Regions from separate parts of the Pseudomonas sp. S3_G06 genome, predicted to be linked through region 2. Evidence: predicted binding sites of a transcription regulator. Region 2 holds the regulator's gene; each other region holds the start of a gene.

Region 1 (2,198 bases), 1.2 Mb from region 2:
TGGGCATGACTGTCATGGATCTGGCCATGCCCACGAACTGGCCCGAAAGTGAGATCGAAAAGCTTGTGAAATGCCAGCTCAGGATCTGCGCCGATCTGGCAATCAGCCTTGCCACTCATCTCAACACTACGCCTGAGTTCTGGATGAATCTCCAATCGACTTACGATTTGCGCAGGGCCCAGCTCCGGCATGCGAGTTTATAGCGATTGCAGCATCCGCGAAGCTCTTTTCCACCAAGGCCCTGCCCGGGTCGCCAAACCCGCTGCTGAACATTCAGCATCAGATGAGCTTAGAAACCTGGGCTTTTTGGCGCAATCGGACGGCGGTCATAAAGGTTGTAGGACGTTGCGGGGATGGTTGAAGGGCTGAAGATCAAAAGATCGCAGCCTTCGGCAGCTACAGGGGACGCGAATTATTCAGCGGGCGGTGTCAGCTTCGCTTCCATCTCGGCGACTTTGGCTTCAAGACTCTCAAGCCGTGCCCGCGTGCGCGCCAACACCACCATCTGACTATCAAACTCTTCCCGGCTGACCAGATCGAGTTTGCTGAAGGCACTTTGCAGCAGCATCTTGAACTGGCTTTCGATTTCGGCTTTCGGCAGTGGCGTGTCGCCGCTGAACAGGCGGGAGGCGGTGCCGCTCAGGGCGTCGAGGAAGTCTTTGGGCGCGAGCATGGGGAATGTCCTGGAAACAATGGCCGGCAGTGTATCACGCAGTGTCTATAGTCAATCCCGTTGCACGGATGCACGCTTTTCGCGCAGGGGGACGGACGGTGGCGCACCGTTGTTGTGCGTATCGGCAAAAGCTTTTCTGCCCGAGCGCGTGCAACAGGGGCCAAGAGATTGAAATGCAGGGTTTTTGCCGAGCTGGCAAGGTTTCTGCTTAGTCACCCTCGACCCATGCACTGATGCAGTCGCTGTGACGAATGCAGTGCGGCAGACGAAGCGGGGAGTTTCGTCTGATGCGGTTAGCTGGCGTCAACGATGCGTTACAAAGCCAGGCACTGCGCTTAGACTTGAGACGGGTTTGTTTTCCTGGGGCAAGTCCACCAATTCGGGAGAGAGTTTCATGAAGCTAGTCACTGCCATCATCAAGCCGTTCAAGTTGGACGACGTGCGCGAGTCGCTGTCCGAAATCGGCGTGCAGGGCATTACCGTTACTGAAGTCAAAGGCTTCGGCCGGCAGAAGGGTCACACGGAGCTGTATCGCGGCGCGGAATATGTGGTCGATTTTCTGCCCAAGGTGAAAATCGACGTGGCCATCGACGACAAGGATCTGGATCGGGTTATCGAGGCGATAACCAAAGCGGCCAACACCGGCAAGATCGGTGACGGCAAGATCTTCGTGGTCAATCTGGAACAGGCGATCCGCATCCGTACCGGCGAAACCGATACCGACGCGATCTAAGCGCCGCCACAAACCCAACGCCCCAGGAGAAACAATATGACTCTGCGTAAATTCGCAGGGCTAGGCGCCCTGTTGTCCATCGTAATGCCCGGCATCGCCATGGCGGCAGACGAAGTGGCAGCGCCAGTCCTCAATTCCGGCGACACCGCCTGGATGCTCACCTCGACAGCGCTCGTGCTGTTCATGACCATCCCCGGGCTGGCGCTGTTCTACGGCGGTATGGTTCGCTCGAAAAACATTCTTTCCGTGCTGATGCAGTGCTTCGCCATTACCGGTCTGATCAGCATCCTGTGGGTCATTTATGGCTACAGCATTGCCTTCGACACCACCGGCATGGAGCAGGGCGTCGTCAACTTCAATTCGTTCTTCGGCGGCATGGGCAAGGCGTTCCTCGCCGGTGTCACGCCTTCGAGCCTCACCGGCCCGGCGGCGCTGTTCCCTGAGGCAGTGTTCATCACCTTCCAGATGACCTTCGCGATCATCACCCCGGCGCTGATCGTCGGTGCGTTCGCCGAGCGCATGAAGTTCTCCGCGATGCTGATCTTCATGGGCGTCTGGTTCACTCTGGTTTATGCACCGATCGCGCACATGGTCTGGTCCGGTAACGGCGGCCTGATGTGGGACTGGGGCGTGCTCGACTTCGCTGGCGGCACCGTGGTGCACATCAACGCCGGTATCGCCGGTCTGGTCGCGTGCCTGGTGCTGGGCAAGCGCAAAGGCTTCCCGACCACACCGATGGCTCCGCATAACCTCGGCTACACGCTGATGGGCGCGGCGATGCTGTGGGTCGGC
Region 2 (2,198 bases):
GCACATCGTGACTTGCACGTTGGTGATTTTGTCGAAATGCCTCTCCAATCGGTCGAGTTTTTCCTCGATGTAGGAACGCAGAGGTTCGGTCACTTCCAGTTGGTGTCCACTGATGTTGACTTGCATACAGCTTCTCCTTCGTTGCCAGTGCATAAAGCGGCAGGCCGAAAAGCCTGCCACTGGAACGCTGTAACGTGGCTTACATCAACCGCTTGCGTTCGCTCGAAGGCGCGATTCCGAGGGATTCGCGGTACTTGGCGACGGTGCGGCGAGCCACCTGAATGCCTTGTGCCTCCAGTAAACCAGCGATCTTGCTGTCACTCAACGGCTTTTTCTGATTTTCCGCCGCGACCAGTTTCTTGATGATCGCGCGGATCGCCGTGGACGAGCATTCGCCGCCTTCGGAGGTGCTGACGTGGCTGGAGAAAAAGTATTTCAGCTCATAAATACCGCGCGGGGTATGCATGAATTTTTGTGTGGTCACCCGGGAAATCGTCGATTCGTGCATGCCGACCGCTTCGGCGATGTCATGCAATACCAAGGGCTTCATCGCTTCGTCGCCGTATTCGAGGAAACCGCGCTGATGTTCGACGATCTGCGTGGCCACTTTCATCAGGGTTTCGTTGCGGCTCTGCAGGCTCTTGATGAACCAGCGGGCTTCCTGCAACTGGTTGCGCATGAAAGTGTTGTCGGCGCTGGTGTCGGCACGTTTCACAAACCCGGCGTACTGGGCGTTGACACGCAGGCGTGGCACCGACTCCTGGTTCAGCTCGACCAGCCAGCGCTCGTTGTCCTTGCGCACGATCACATCGGGAATGACATATTCGGCTTCTGTCGACTCGATCTGCGAACCGGGACGCGGATTGAGGCTCTGCACCAGTTCGATGACCTGGCGCAGCTCGTCTTCCTTGAGCTTCATCCGGCGCATCAACTGGCTGTAATCGCGACTGCCGAGCAGGTCGATGTAATCGGCTACCAGACGCTTGGCCTCGGTCAGCCACGGCGTCTTCGCGGGCAGCTGGCGCAATTGCAGCAGCAGGCATTCGCTGAGGTTGCGGGCGCCGATCCCGGCGGGCTCGAATTGCTGGATGCGATGCAGGACGGCTTCGATCTCGTCGAGCTCGATGTCCAGTTCAGGATCGAACGCTTCAAGAATTTCTTCGAGGGTTTCGTCCAGATAGCCCTGATTGTTGATGCAGTCGATCAGGGTCACGGCGATCAGGCGATCGGTGTCGGACATCGGCGCCAGGTTCAGTTGCCAGAGCAGATGGCTCTGCAGGCTCTCGCCGGCGGACGTGCGGGTGGTGAAATCCCACTCATCGTCATCGCTGCTGGGCAGGCTGCTGGCGCTCGTCTGGTAGACGTCTTCCCAGGCGGTATCCACTGGCAGTTCGTTGGGGATGCGCTCGTTCCACTCGCCATCCTCGAGGTTGTCCACCGTCGGGGCGGTTTCGTGGTAGGAGGGTTCCTGGATTTCGGCGGGCTTCTGTTCGGCGTTGTCGGCCAGAGGATCGGCGTTGTCGAAGTCGTCGCCTTCTTCCTGGCGCTCGAGCATCGGATTGGATTCCAGAGCCTCCTGGATCTCCTGTTGCAGGTCCAGGGTCGACAATTGGAGCAGGCGGATGGCCTGTTGCAGCTGCGGTGTCATCGTCAGCTGCTGGCCCATTCTCAAGACTAGCGATGGTTTCATGGCAGGGGCTTAACACCTTATTCGCCGGCGCTTTGCGCCATCCACTACAGGGCGCCGAAGCGCCAAACTTAAGCAAATTATATGCCTGAAACTGAAGTGTTTGCCTAGAGCGCTGTAACAATTAAAGCGGATAAATGCGCCTTGAATCGATACAGCGCTGTCGCGCTTACAGGCGGAACTCGTGACCCAGATACACTTCCTTGACCAGATCGTTGGCCAGGATGGTCTCGGCATCACCTTCGGCGATCAGTTGACCGTCATTGACGATGTAAGCGGTTTCGCAGATATCCAGGGTCTCACGGACGTTGTGGTCGGTGATCAGTACACCGATGCCCTTGGCCTTGAGGTGGTGAATGATCTGCTTGATGTCGCCGACCGAGATCGGGTCGACACCGGCGAACGGTTCGTCGAGCAGGATGAACTTGGGTGCAGTGGCCAGGGCGCGAGCGATTTCCACCCGGCGGCGCTCACCACCGGACAGGCTCATGCCTAGGTTGTCGCGGATGTG
Region 3 (2,198 bases), 660 kb from region 2:
GCGGCGAGTTTCGCCAGGATCTCTATCACCGCTTGAACGTGCTGTCGCTGCATATTCCGCCGCTGCGCGAATGCCTCGACGGTCTGACGCCGCTGGTTGAACACTTTCTCGACCAGGCCAGCCGGCAGATCGGTTGTCCGCTGCCGAAACTGGCCCCGGCGGCAATGGATCGCCTCAGCCATTACCACTGGCCGGGCAACGTGCGGCAGTTGGAAAACGTGCTGTTCCAGGCGGTTTCCCTGTGCGACGGCGGCACGGTCAAGGCCGAACATATTCGCCTGCCGGATTACGGCGTGCGTCAGCCGCTTGGCGATTTCTCCCTCGACGGAAGTCTGGACGAGATCGTCGGGCGTTTCGAGAAAGCGGTGCTGGAGCGGTTGTATTCCGAGCATCCCAGCAGTCGGCAGTTGGGCAAGCGGCTCGGTGTTTCGCACACGACGATTGCCAACAAGTTGCGTGAGTATGAGGTTGGCAAAACCTCCGAAAGCTAAGTAGAGCCTTTGTGGCGAGGGGATTTATCCCCGTTGGGCTGCGCAGCGGCCCCGCTTTTCCTTCACTGCGACCTCATTTGCAGGCTTGGCGACTGCTGCGCAGCCGAACGGGGATAAATCCCCTCGCCACAGGATCTCCATCCCCCGCCGAACTCAGGATTGCCACTAACCGGCATGATACCGCCGGTTTTTCGTCTTCGACCCATTTCAGATTCCCCCTCCGATCCCCTCAAGTCCCCTGTTTGCCGGGCCTTCGCCCGCCAATAAAAAGTTGGTCTGCAAATTGCTTATGGCTGAGCAGTACAGCGGTGGGCGGCAAACGTCCGGCATGCAGAGGAAACACAGTGGACAAGTACCTTTATGTGGCAATGACCGGCGCCAGCCAGAACGCACTGGCGCAGCGGGCGCATGCCAACAACCTGGCGAACATCTCCACCAACGGCTTCCAGCGCGACCTCGAGCAGGCGCGTTCGATGCCGGTGTTCGGTGACAGCTTTCCGGCGCGCGCGTTTGCCATGAGCGAACGTCCCGCCACCGACTTCACGCCGGGCTCGCTGGTGCAGACCGGGCGTGAACTCGACGTCGCGGTATCCGGCAACGGTTTCATCGCCGTGCAAAACCCCGGCGGCGGCGAAAGCTACGTGCGCACCGGCAGCCTCAACATCGACGCCCTCGGCGTATTGCGCGCCGGCAACGGCATGCCGGTGATCGGTAACGGCGGCCCGATCGCCGTGCCGCCCGAGCAGCAGGTCGAAGTCGGCGAAGACGGCACCATCAGCATTCGCGCAATGGGCGAAGGCCCCCGCGTCATGGCCGAAGTCGACCGGATCAAACTGGTCAACCCGGACATCAAGAACATGAACAAAGGCCTCGACGGTTCGATTTACACCAAGGACGGCCAGCCGGCGCAAGCCGACGCCAACGTCAAACTGGTCTCGGGTTTCCTCGAGTCGAGCAACGTCAATGCCGTGGAAGAAATGACTTCGGTGCTGGCCCTGGCCAAGCAGTTCGAGTTGCACGTCAAGATGATGAACACCGCCAAAGACGACGACCAGGCCATGGCTCGGGTCTTGCAGATCAGCTAATTATCAGAACGTCGCGCCGTAAAACAGGCGCACGAGGAGAATCGAATGCTTCCGGCTCTATGGGTTGCCAAAACCGGTCTGTCCGCCCAGGACACCAACCTGACCACCATTTCCAACAACCTGGCGAACGTTTCGACCACGGGTTTCAAACGTGACCGTGCCGAGTTCCAGGATCTGCTCTATCAGATCAAGCGTCAGCCAGGCGCCCAGTCGACCCAGGACAGCGAACTGCCGTCGGGTCTGCAAGTGGGTACCGGTGTGCGCATTGTCGGCACCCAGAAAAACTTCACCGCCGGCAGCCTGCAAACCACTGAGCAGCCGCTGGACATGGCCATCGACGGTCGCGGTTTCTTCCAGATCCTGCAGCCGGACGGCACCACGTCCTACACCCGTGACGGTACTTTCCACCTCGACTCCAATGGCCAGATCGTCAACGCCAGCGGTTTCGCGCTGGAGCCGGCGATCATCATCCCGAACGATGCGCAGACCTTCACCGTCGGCCGTGACGGCACCGTGTCGATCACCATCGCCGGCAACCCGGCCTCGCAAGTGATCGGCAACCTGCAGACCGCCGACTTCATCAACCCGGCCGGCCTGCAAGCCGTGGGCAACAACCTGTTCC
Region 4 (2,198 bases), 710 kb from region 2:
CATGTTCACGCGGATATCCAGACGCCCAAGCTCTGCCGGCTGCAACTGAATGTCGGCGGCCTTCAGGTTGACGCTGGACAGGTACATGACGCGGTTGACCACTTCTTCGGTCCAGCCGCTCTGGTGCATGGCGATCGGCTGATTCACCGGCAGCGCATTGGCGGTTTTCGGCGTAGCGGCCTGGGTCAGTGCCGCCAGACGGTTGGCGAAGTCGTCGACGCGGGTGTCGCTGGTGGCGGACTTCAGATCCTTCAGACCATCGTCGATCAACCCGCTGAAAGCTTGTTCGCCGCCCTGGCTGGTGCTGTCCTTGTCGGCCTGCACGTCGAGCATGCTGGCCATGCCGGCGGCAAAGTTCTGCGCGGCGGTCAATTCGCCGTCAGCCTGAGCTTGAGCAGGCGTGGCTTTCGGTTGCGCCTGGCTGGCGGCAGAAATATGCCCGCCCTGCTCCATCGCCATGCGCACGGCCGGCATCGAGTCGAGCGGGTCGGCTGTCGGATCAAATTCGCTGTCGGTGGCCGCCGGATCTTTGACCATGCCCGACACGACCGCCAATGCAGGCGTTTCGGTTTCCGGCTGGGCTGGCGTGGTGACTGTTGGTGCTTGCACCACAGGCGCTGCCACCAACGGCTGAACGACTTGCGCCAGGGCCGGATCAAGCGCCGGGTCTACAGGCGCGGCATCGGCCACAGGGGTTTGTACGGTTTCAGTGGTGTCATCGGCAGTGGCAGTCGCGTCGTCGCTCGCCGCCGCTTTTTCGGCAGGCAACGCTTTGCCGCTATCGGCAACTGCTGGCTCGGGCGCGGCAGACTGATCTTTGCCGATATCCTTTTTGCCACTGCTGTCCGCGACCTTGTCGCGTGCCGGCTTGACTGAATTATCGGCGCTTGCGGCAGGCTTGGCCGGCGCCTGATCGGCAAACACTCTGGCGAAGCTGGAAGCCTTGTCCCCGGCGTCTGCGGCCATTGCCGACGATTTGGCAGAGGCGGCTTGCGCCTTGGCCTGAGCGGCGGTCTGAAGAAGAATGTTGGGGGTCGCAGGCATGACACGGTCTCCGCTGCACTGGGATCGTAGGTACAGTTGAGCAAGATGACTGCAAGTGCCGGGCCAGTTTGGCCAGACACTTGCGAAAAGCGCCGGACGGCGAGATCAATGAGTCAACGCGTGCTGCCGCTCGTCTTCGTATACCGGGCGGACATCTGCGAACTCGCCAGTGATGTCAGCCACCAGCCTGGCGATTTCCGAGGGGCTTTTATCCTTGGCTTCCGATTCCAGCTCTTGGCAGAGCGCAGCCAAGCGGACAGCTCCCATGTTGCTGGCGCTGCCCTTGAAACTATGGGCAACCGCCGATAACACCTTGGCATCAGAGGTTTTTTGCAACTCGCCCAAGCGACTTTCGGAATCCGCCAGAAAGGTATCCAGAAGCTCCGGATAACCCTCCTCCATGACTTCGCGCAATACGCTCAGCGCCTCGCGATCAATATGTGTTTCTGTCACTTGCTCACTCCTTGATCAAGAATGGGCGGATTATGCCTCAATCTCCCAGAAAAACTCCACGCTGGCACTACGACCCTGGTCCGACCAACTGGCGTTGCGCCCCAGTTGCCGGACCAGACCGATGCCGCGTCCCGACAAGCGGACGTTATCCACGGGGCGCTCCATGACCCGCGCCACATCAAAGCCCTTGCCGCTGTCCTCGACGCGGATGACCAGCCGCCCGCCCTCGCCTTGCGGCTGGACCTGCAGATGCACGCGCACGAAACCGTCTTGCAGCGCCTCCAGCCGCGCCGCGCGCACTTCATAGTAGCGGGCGAAACCTGCCGCATCGCGTTTGAGGCTGGAGTCCAGCCCGAGCACGCCATGCTCCAGGCCATTGGAATACAACTCGGCGAGCACGCTGTACAGCGCCCCGCTTTGCGCGCGCAAGCCATGCACCTCAAGCAGCAACTGCAAGAGGAACGGCAACGGATTGAAACGCCTGAGCGTGGCGCCGCGAAACTCGAAACTGGCCGACCAGTTCAGCGGGCACGACTGGCCGCTGTCGGAATACACCGGTGCCGCGCCGTGGGTCTGCGCCGACTCAAGCAGACTGACCTCGACCATGCTCACATCATCACGGGCCTGTCCGCGAAAATCGCGCAGTGCCTGTTCGATATCCTCGAACAGCCGATCCGGCTCGCGGTTCGCCGCAAACACCT

What was found. Region 2 encodes sigma-54, which starts transcription at its own class of promoters, with help from an activator protein. Its sites were predicted from a motif close to ANTGGCATNNANNTTGCTNT; they were not measured.
Positions count from the first base shown of each region.
Region 1: a site for sigma-54 is predicted at 865-884, ahead of glnK (P-II family nitrogen regulator). Genes of this name have one in related genera too.
Region 3: a site for sigma-54 is predicted at 762-781, ahead of AB4N47_RS15770 (flagellar basal body rod protein FlgF). Genes of this name have one in related genera too.
Region 4: a site for sigma-54 is predicted at 1,082-1,101, ahead of AB4N47_RS15560 (flagellar hook-length control protein FliK). Genes of this name have one in related genera too.

Region 1 covers NZ_CP162738.1:5,379,510-5,381,707, forward strand. Annotated here, with positions in the region: gene AB4N47_RS23955 (HigA family addiction module antitoxin) at 1-203, shown strand, start outside; gene AB4N47_RS23960 (accessory factor UbiK family protein) at 413-673, opposite strand; gene glnK (P-II family nitrogen regulator) at 1,068-1,406, shown strand; gene AB4N47_RS23970 (ammonium transporter) at 1,443-2,198, shown strand, end outside.
Region 2 covers NZ_CP162738.1:4,185,642-4,187,839, reverse strand. Annotated here, with positions in the region: gene hpf (ribosome hibernation-promoting factor, HPF/YfiA family) at 1-126, opposite strand, end outside; gene AB4N47_RS18835 (RNA polymerase factor sigma-54) at 200-1,690, opposite strand; gene lptB (LPS export ABC transporter ATP-binding protein) at 1,857-2,198, opposite strand, start outside.
Region 3 covers NZ_CP162738.1:3,528,126-3,530,323, reverse strand. Annotated here, with positions in the region: gene AB4N47_RS15775 (sigma-54-dependent phenylalanine hydroxylase transcriptional regulator PhhR) at 1-491, shown strand, start outside; gene AB4N47_RS15770 (flagellar basal body rod protein FlgF) at 836-1,576, shown strand; gene flgG (flagellar basal-body rod protein FlgG) at 1,622-2,198, shown strand, end outside.
Region 4 covers NZ_CP162738.1:3,480,154-3,482,351, forward strand. Annotated here, with positions in the region: gene AB4N47_RS15560 (flagellar hook-length control protein FliK) at 1-1,044, opposite strand, end outside; gene AB4N47_RS15565 (Hpt domain-containing protein) at 1,150-1,497, opposite strand; gene AB4N47_RS15570 (ATP-binding SpoIIE family protein phosphatase) at 1,528-2,198, opposite strand, start outside.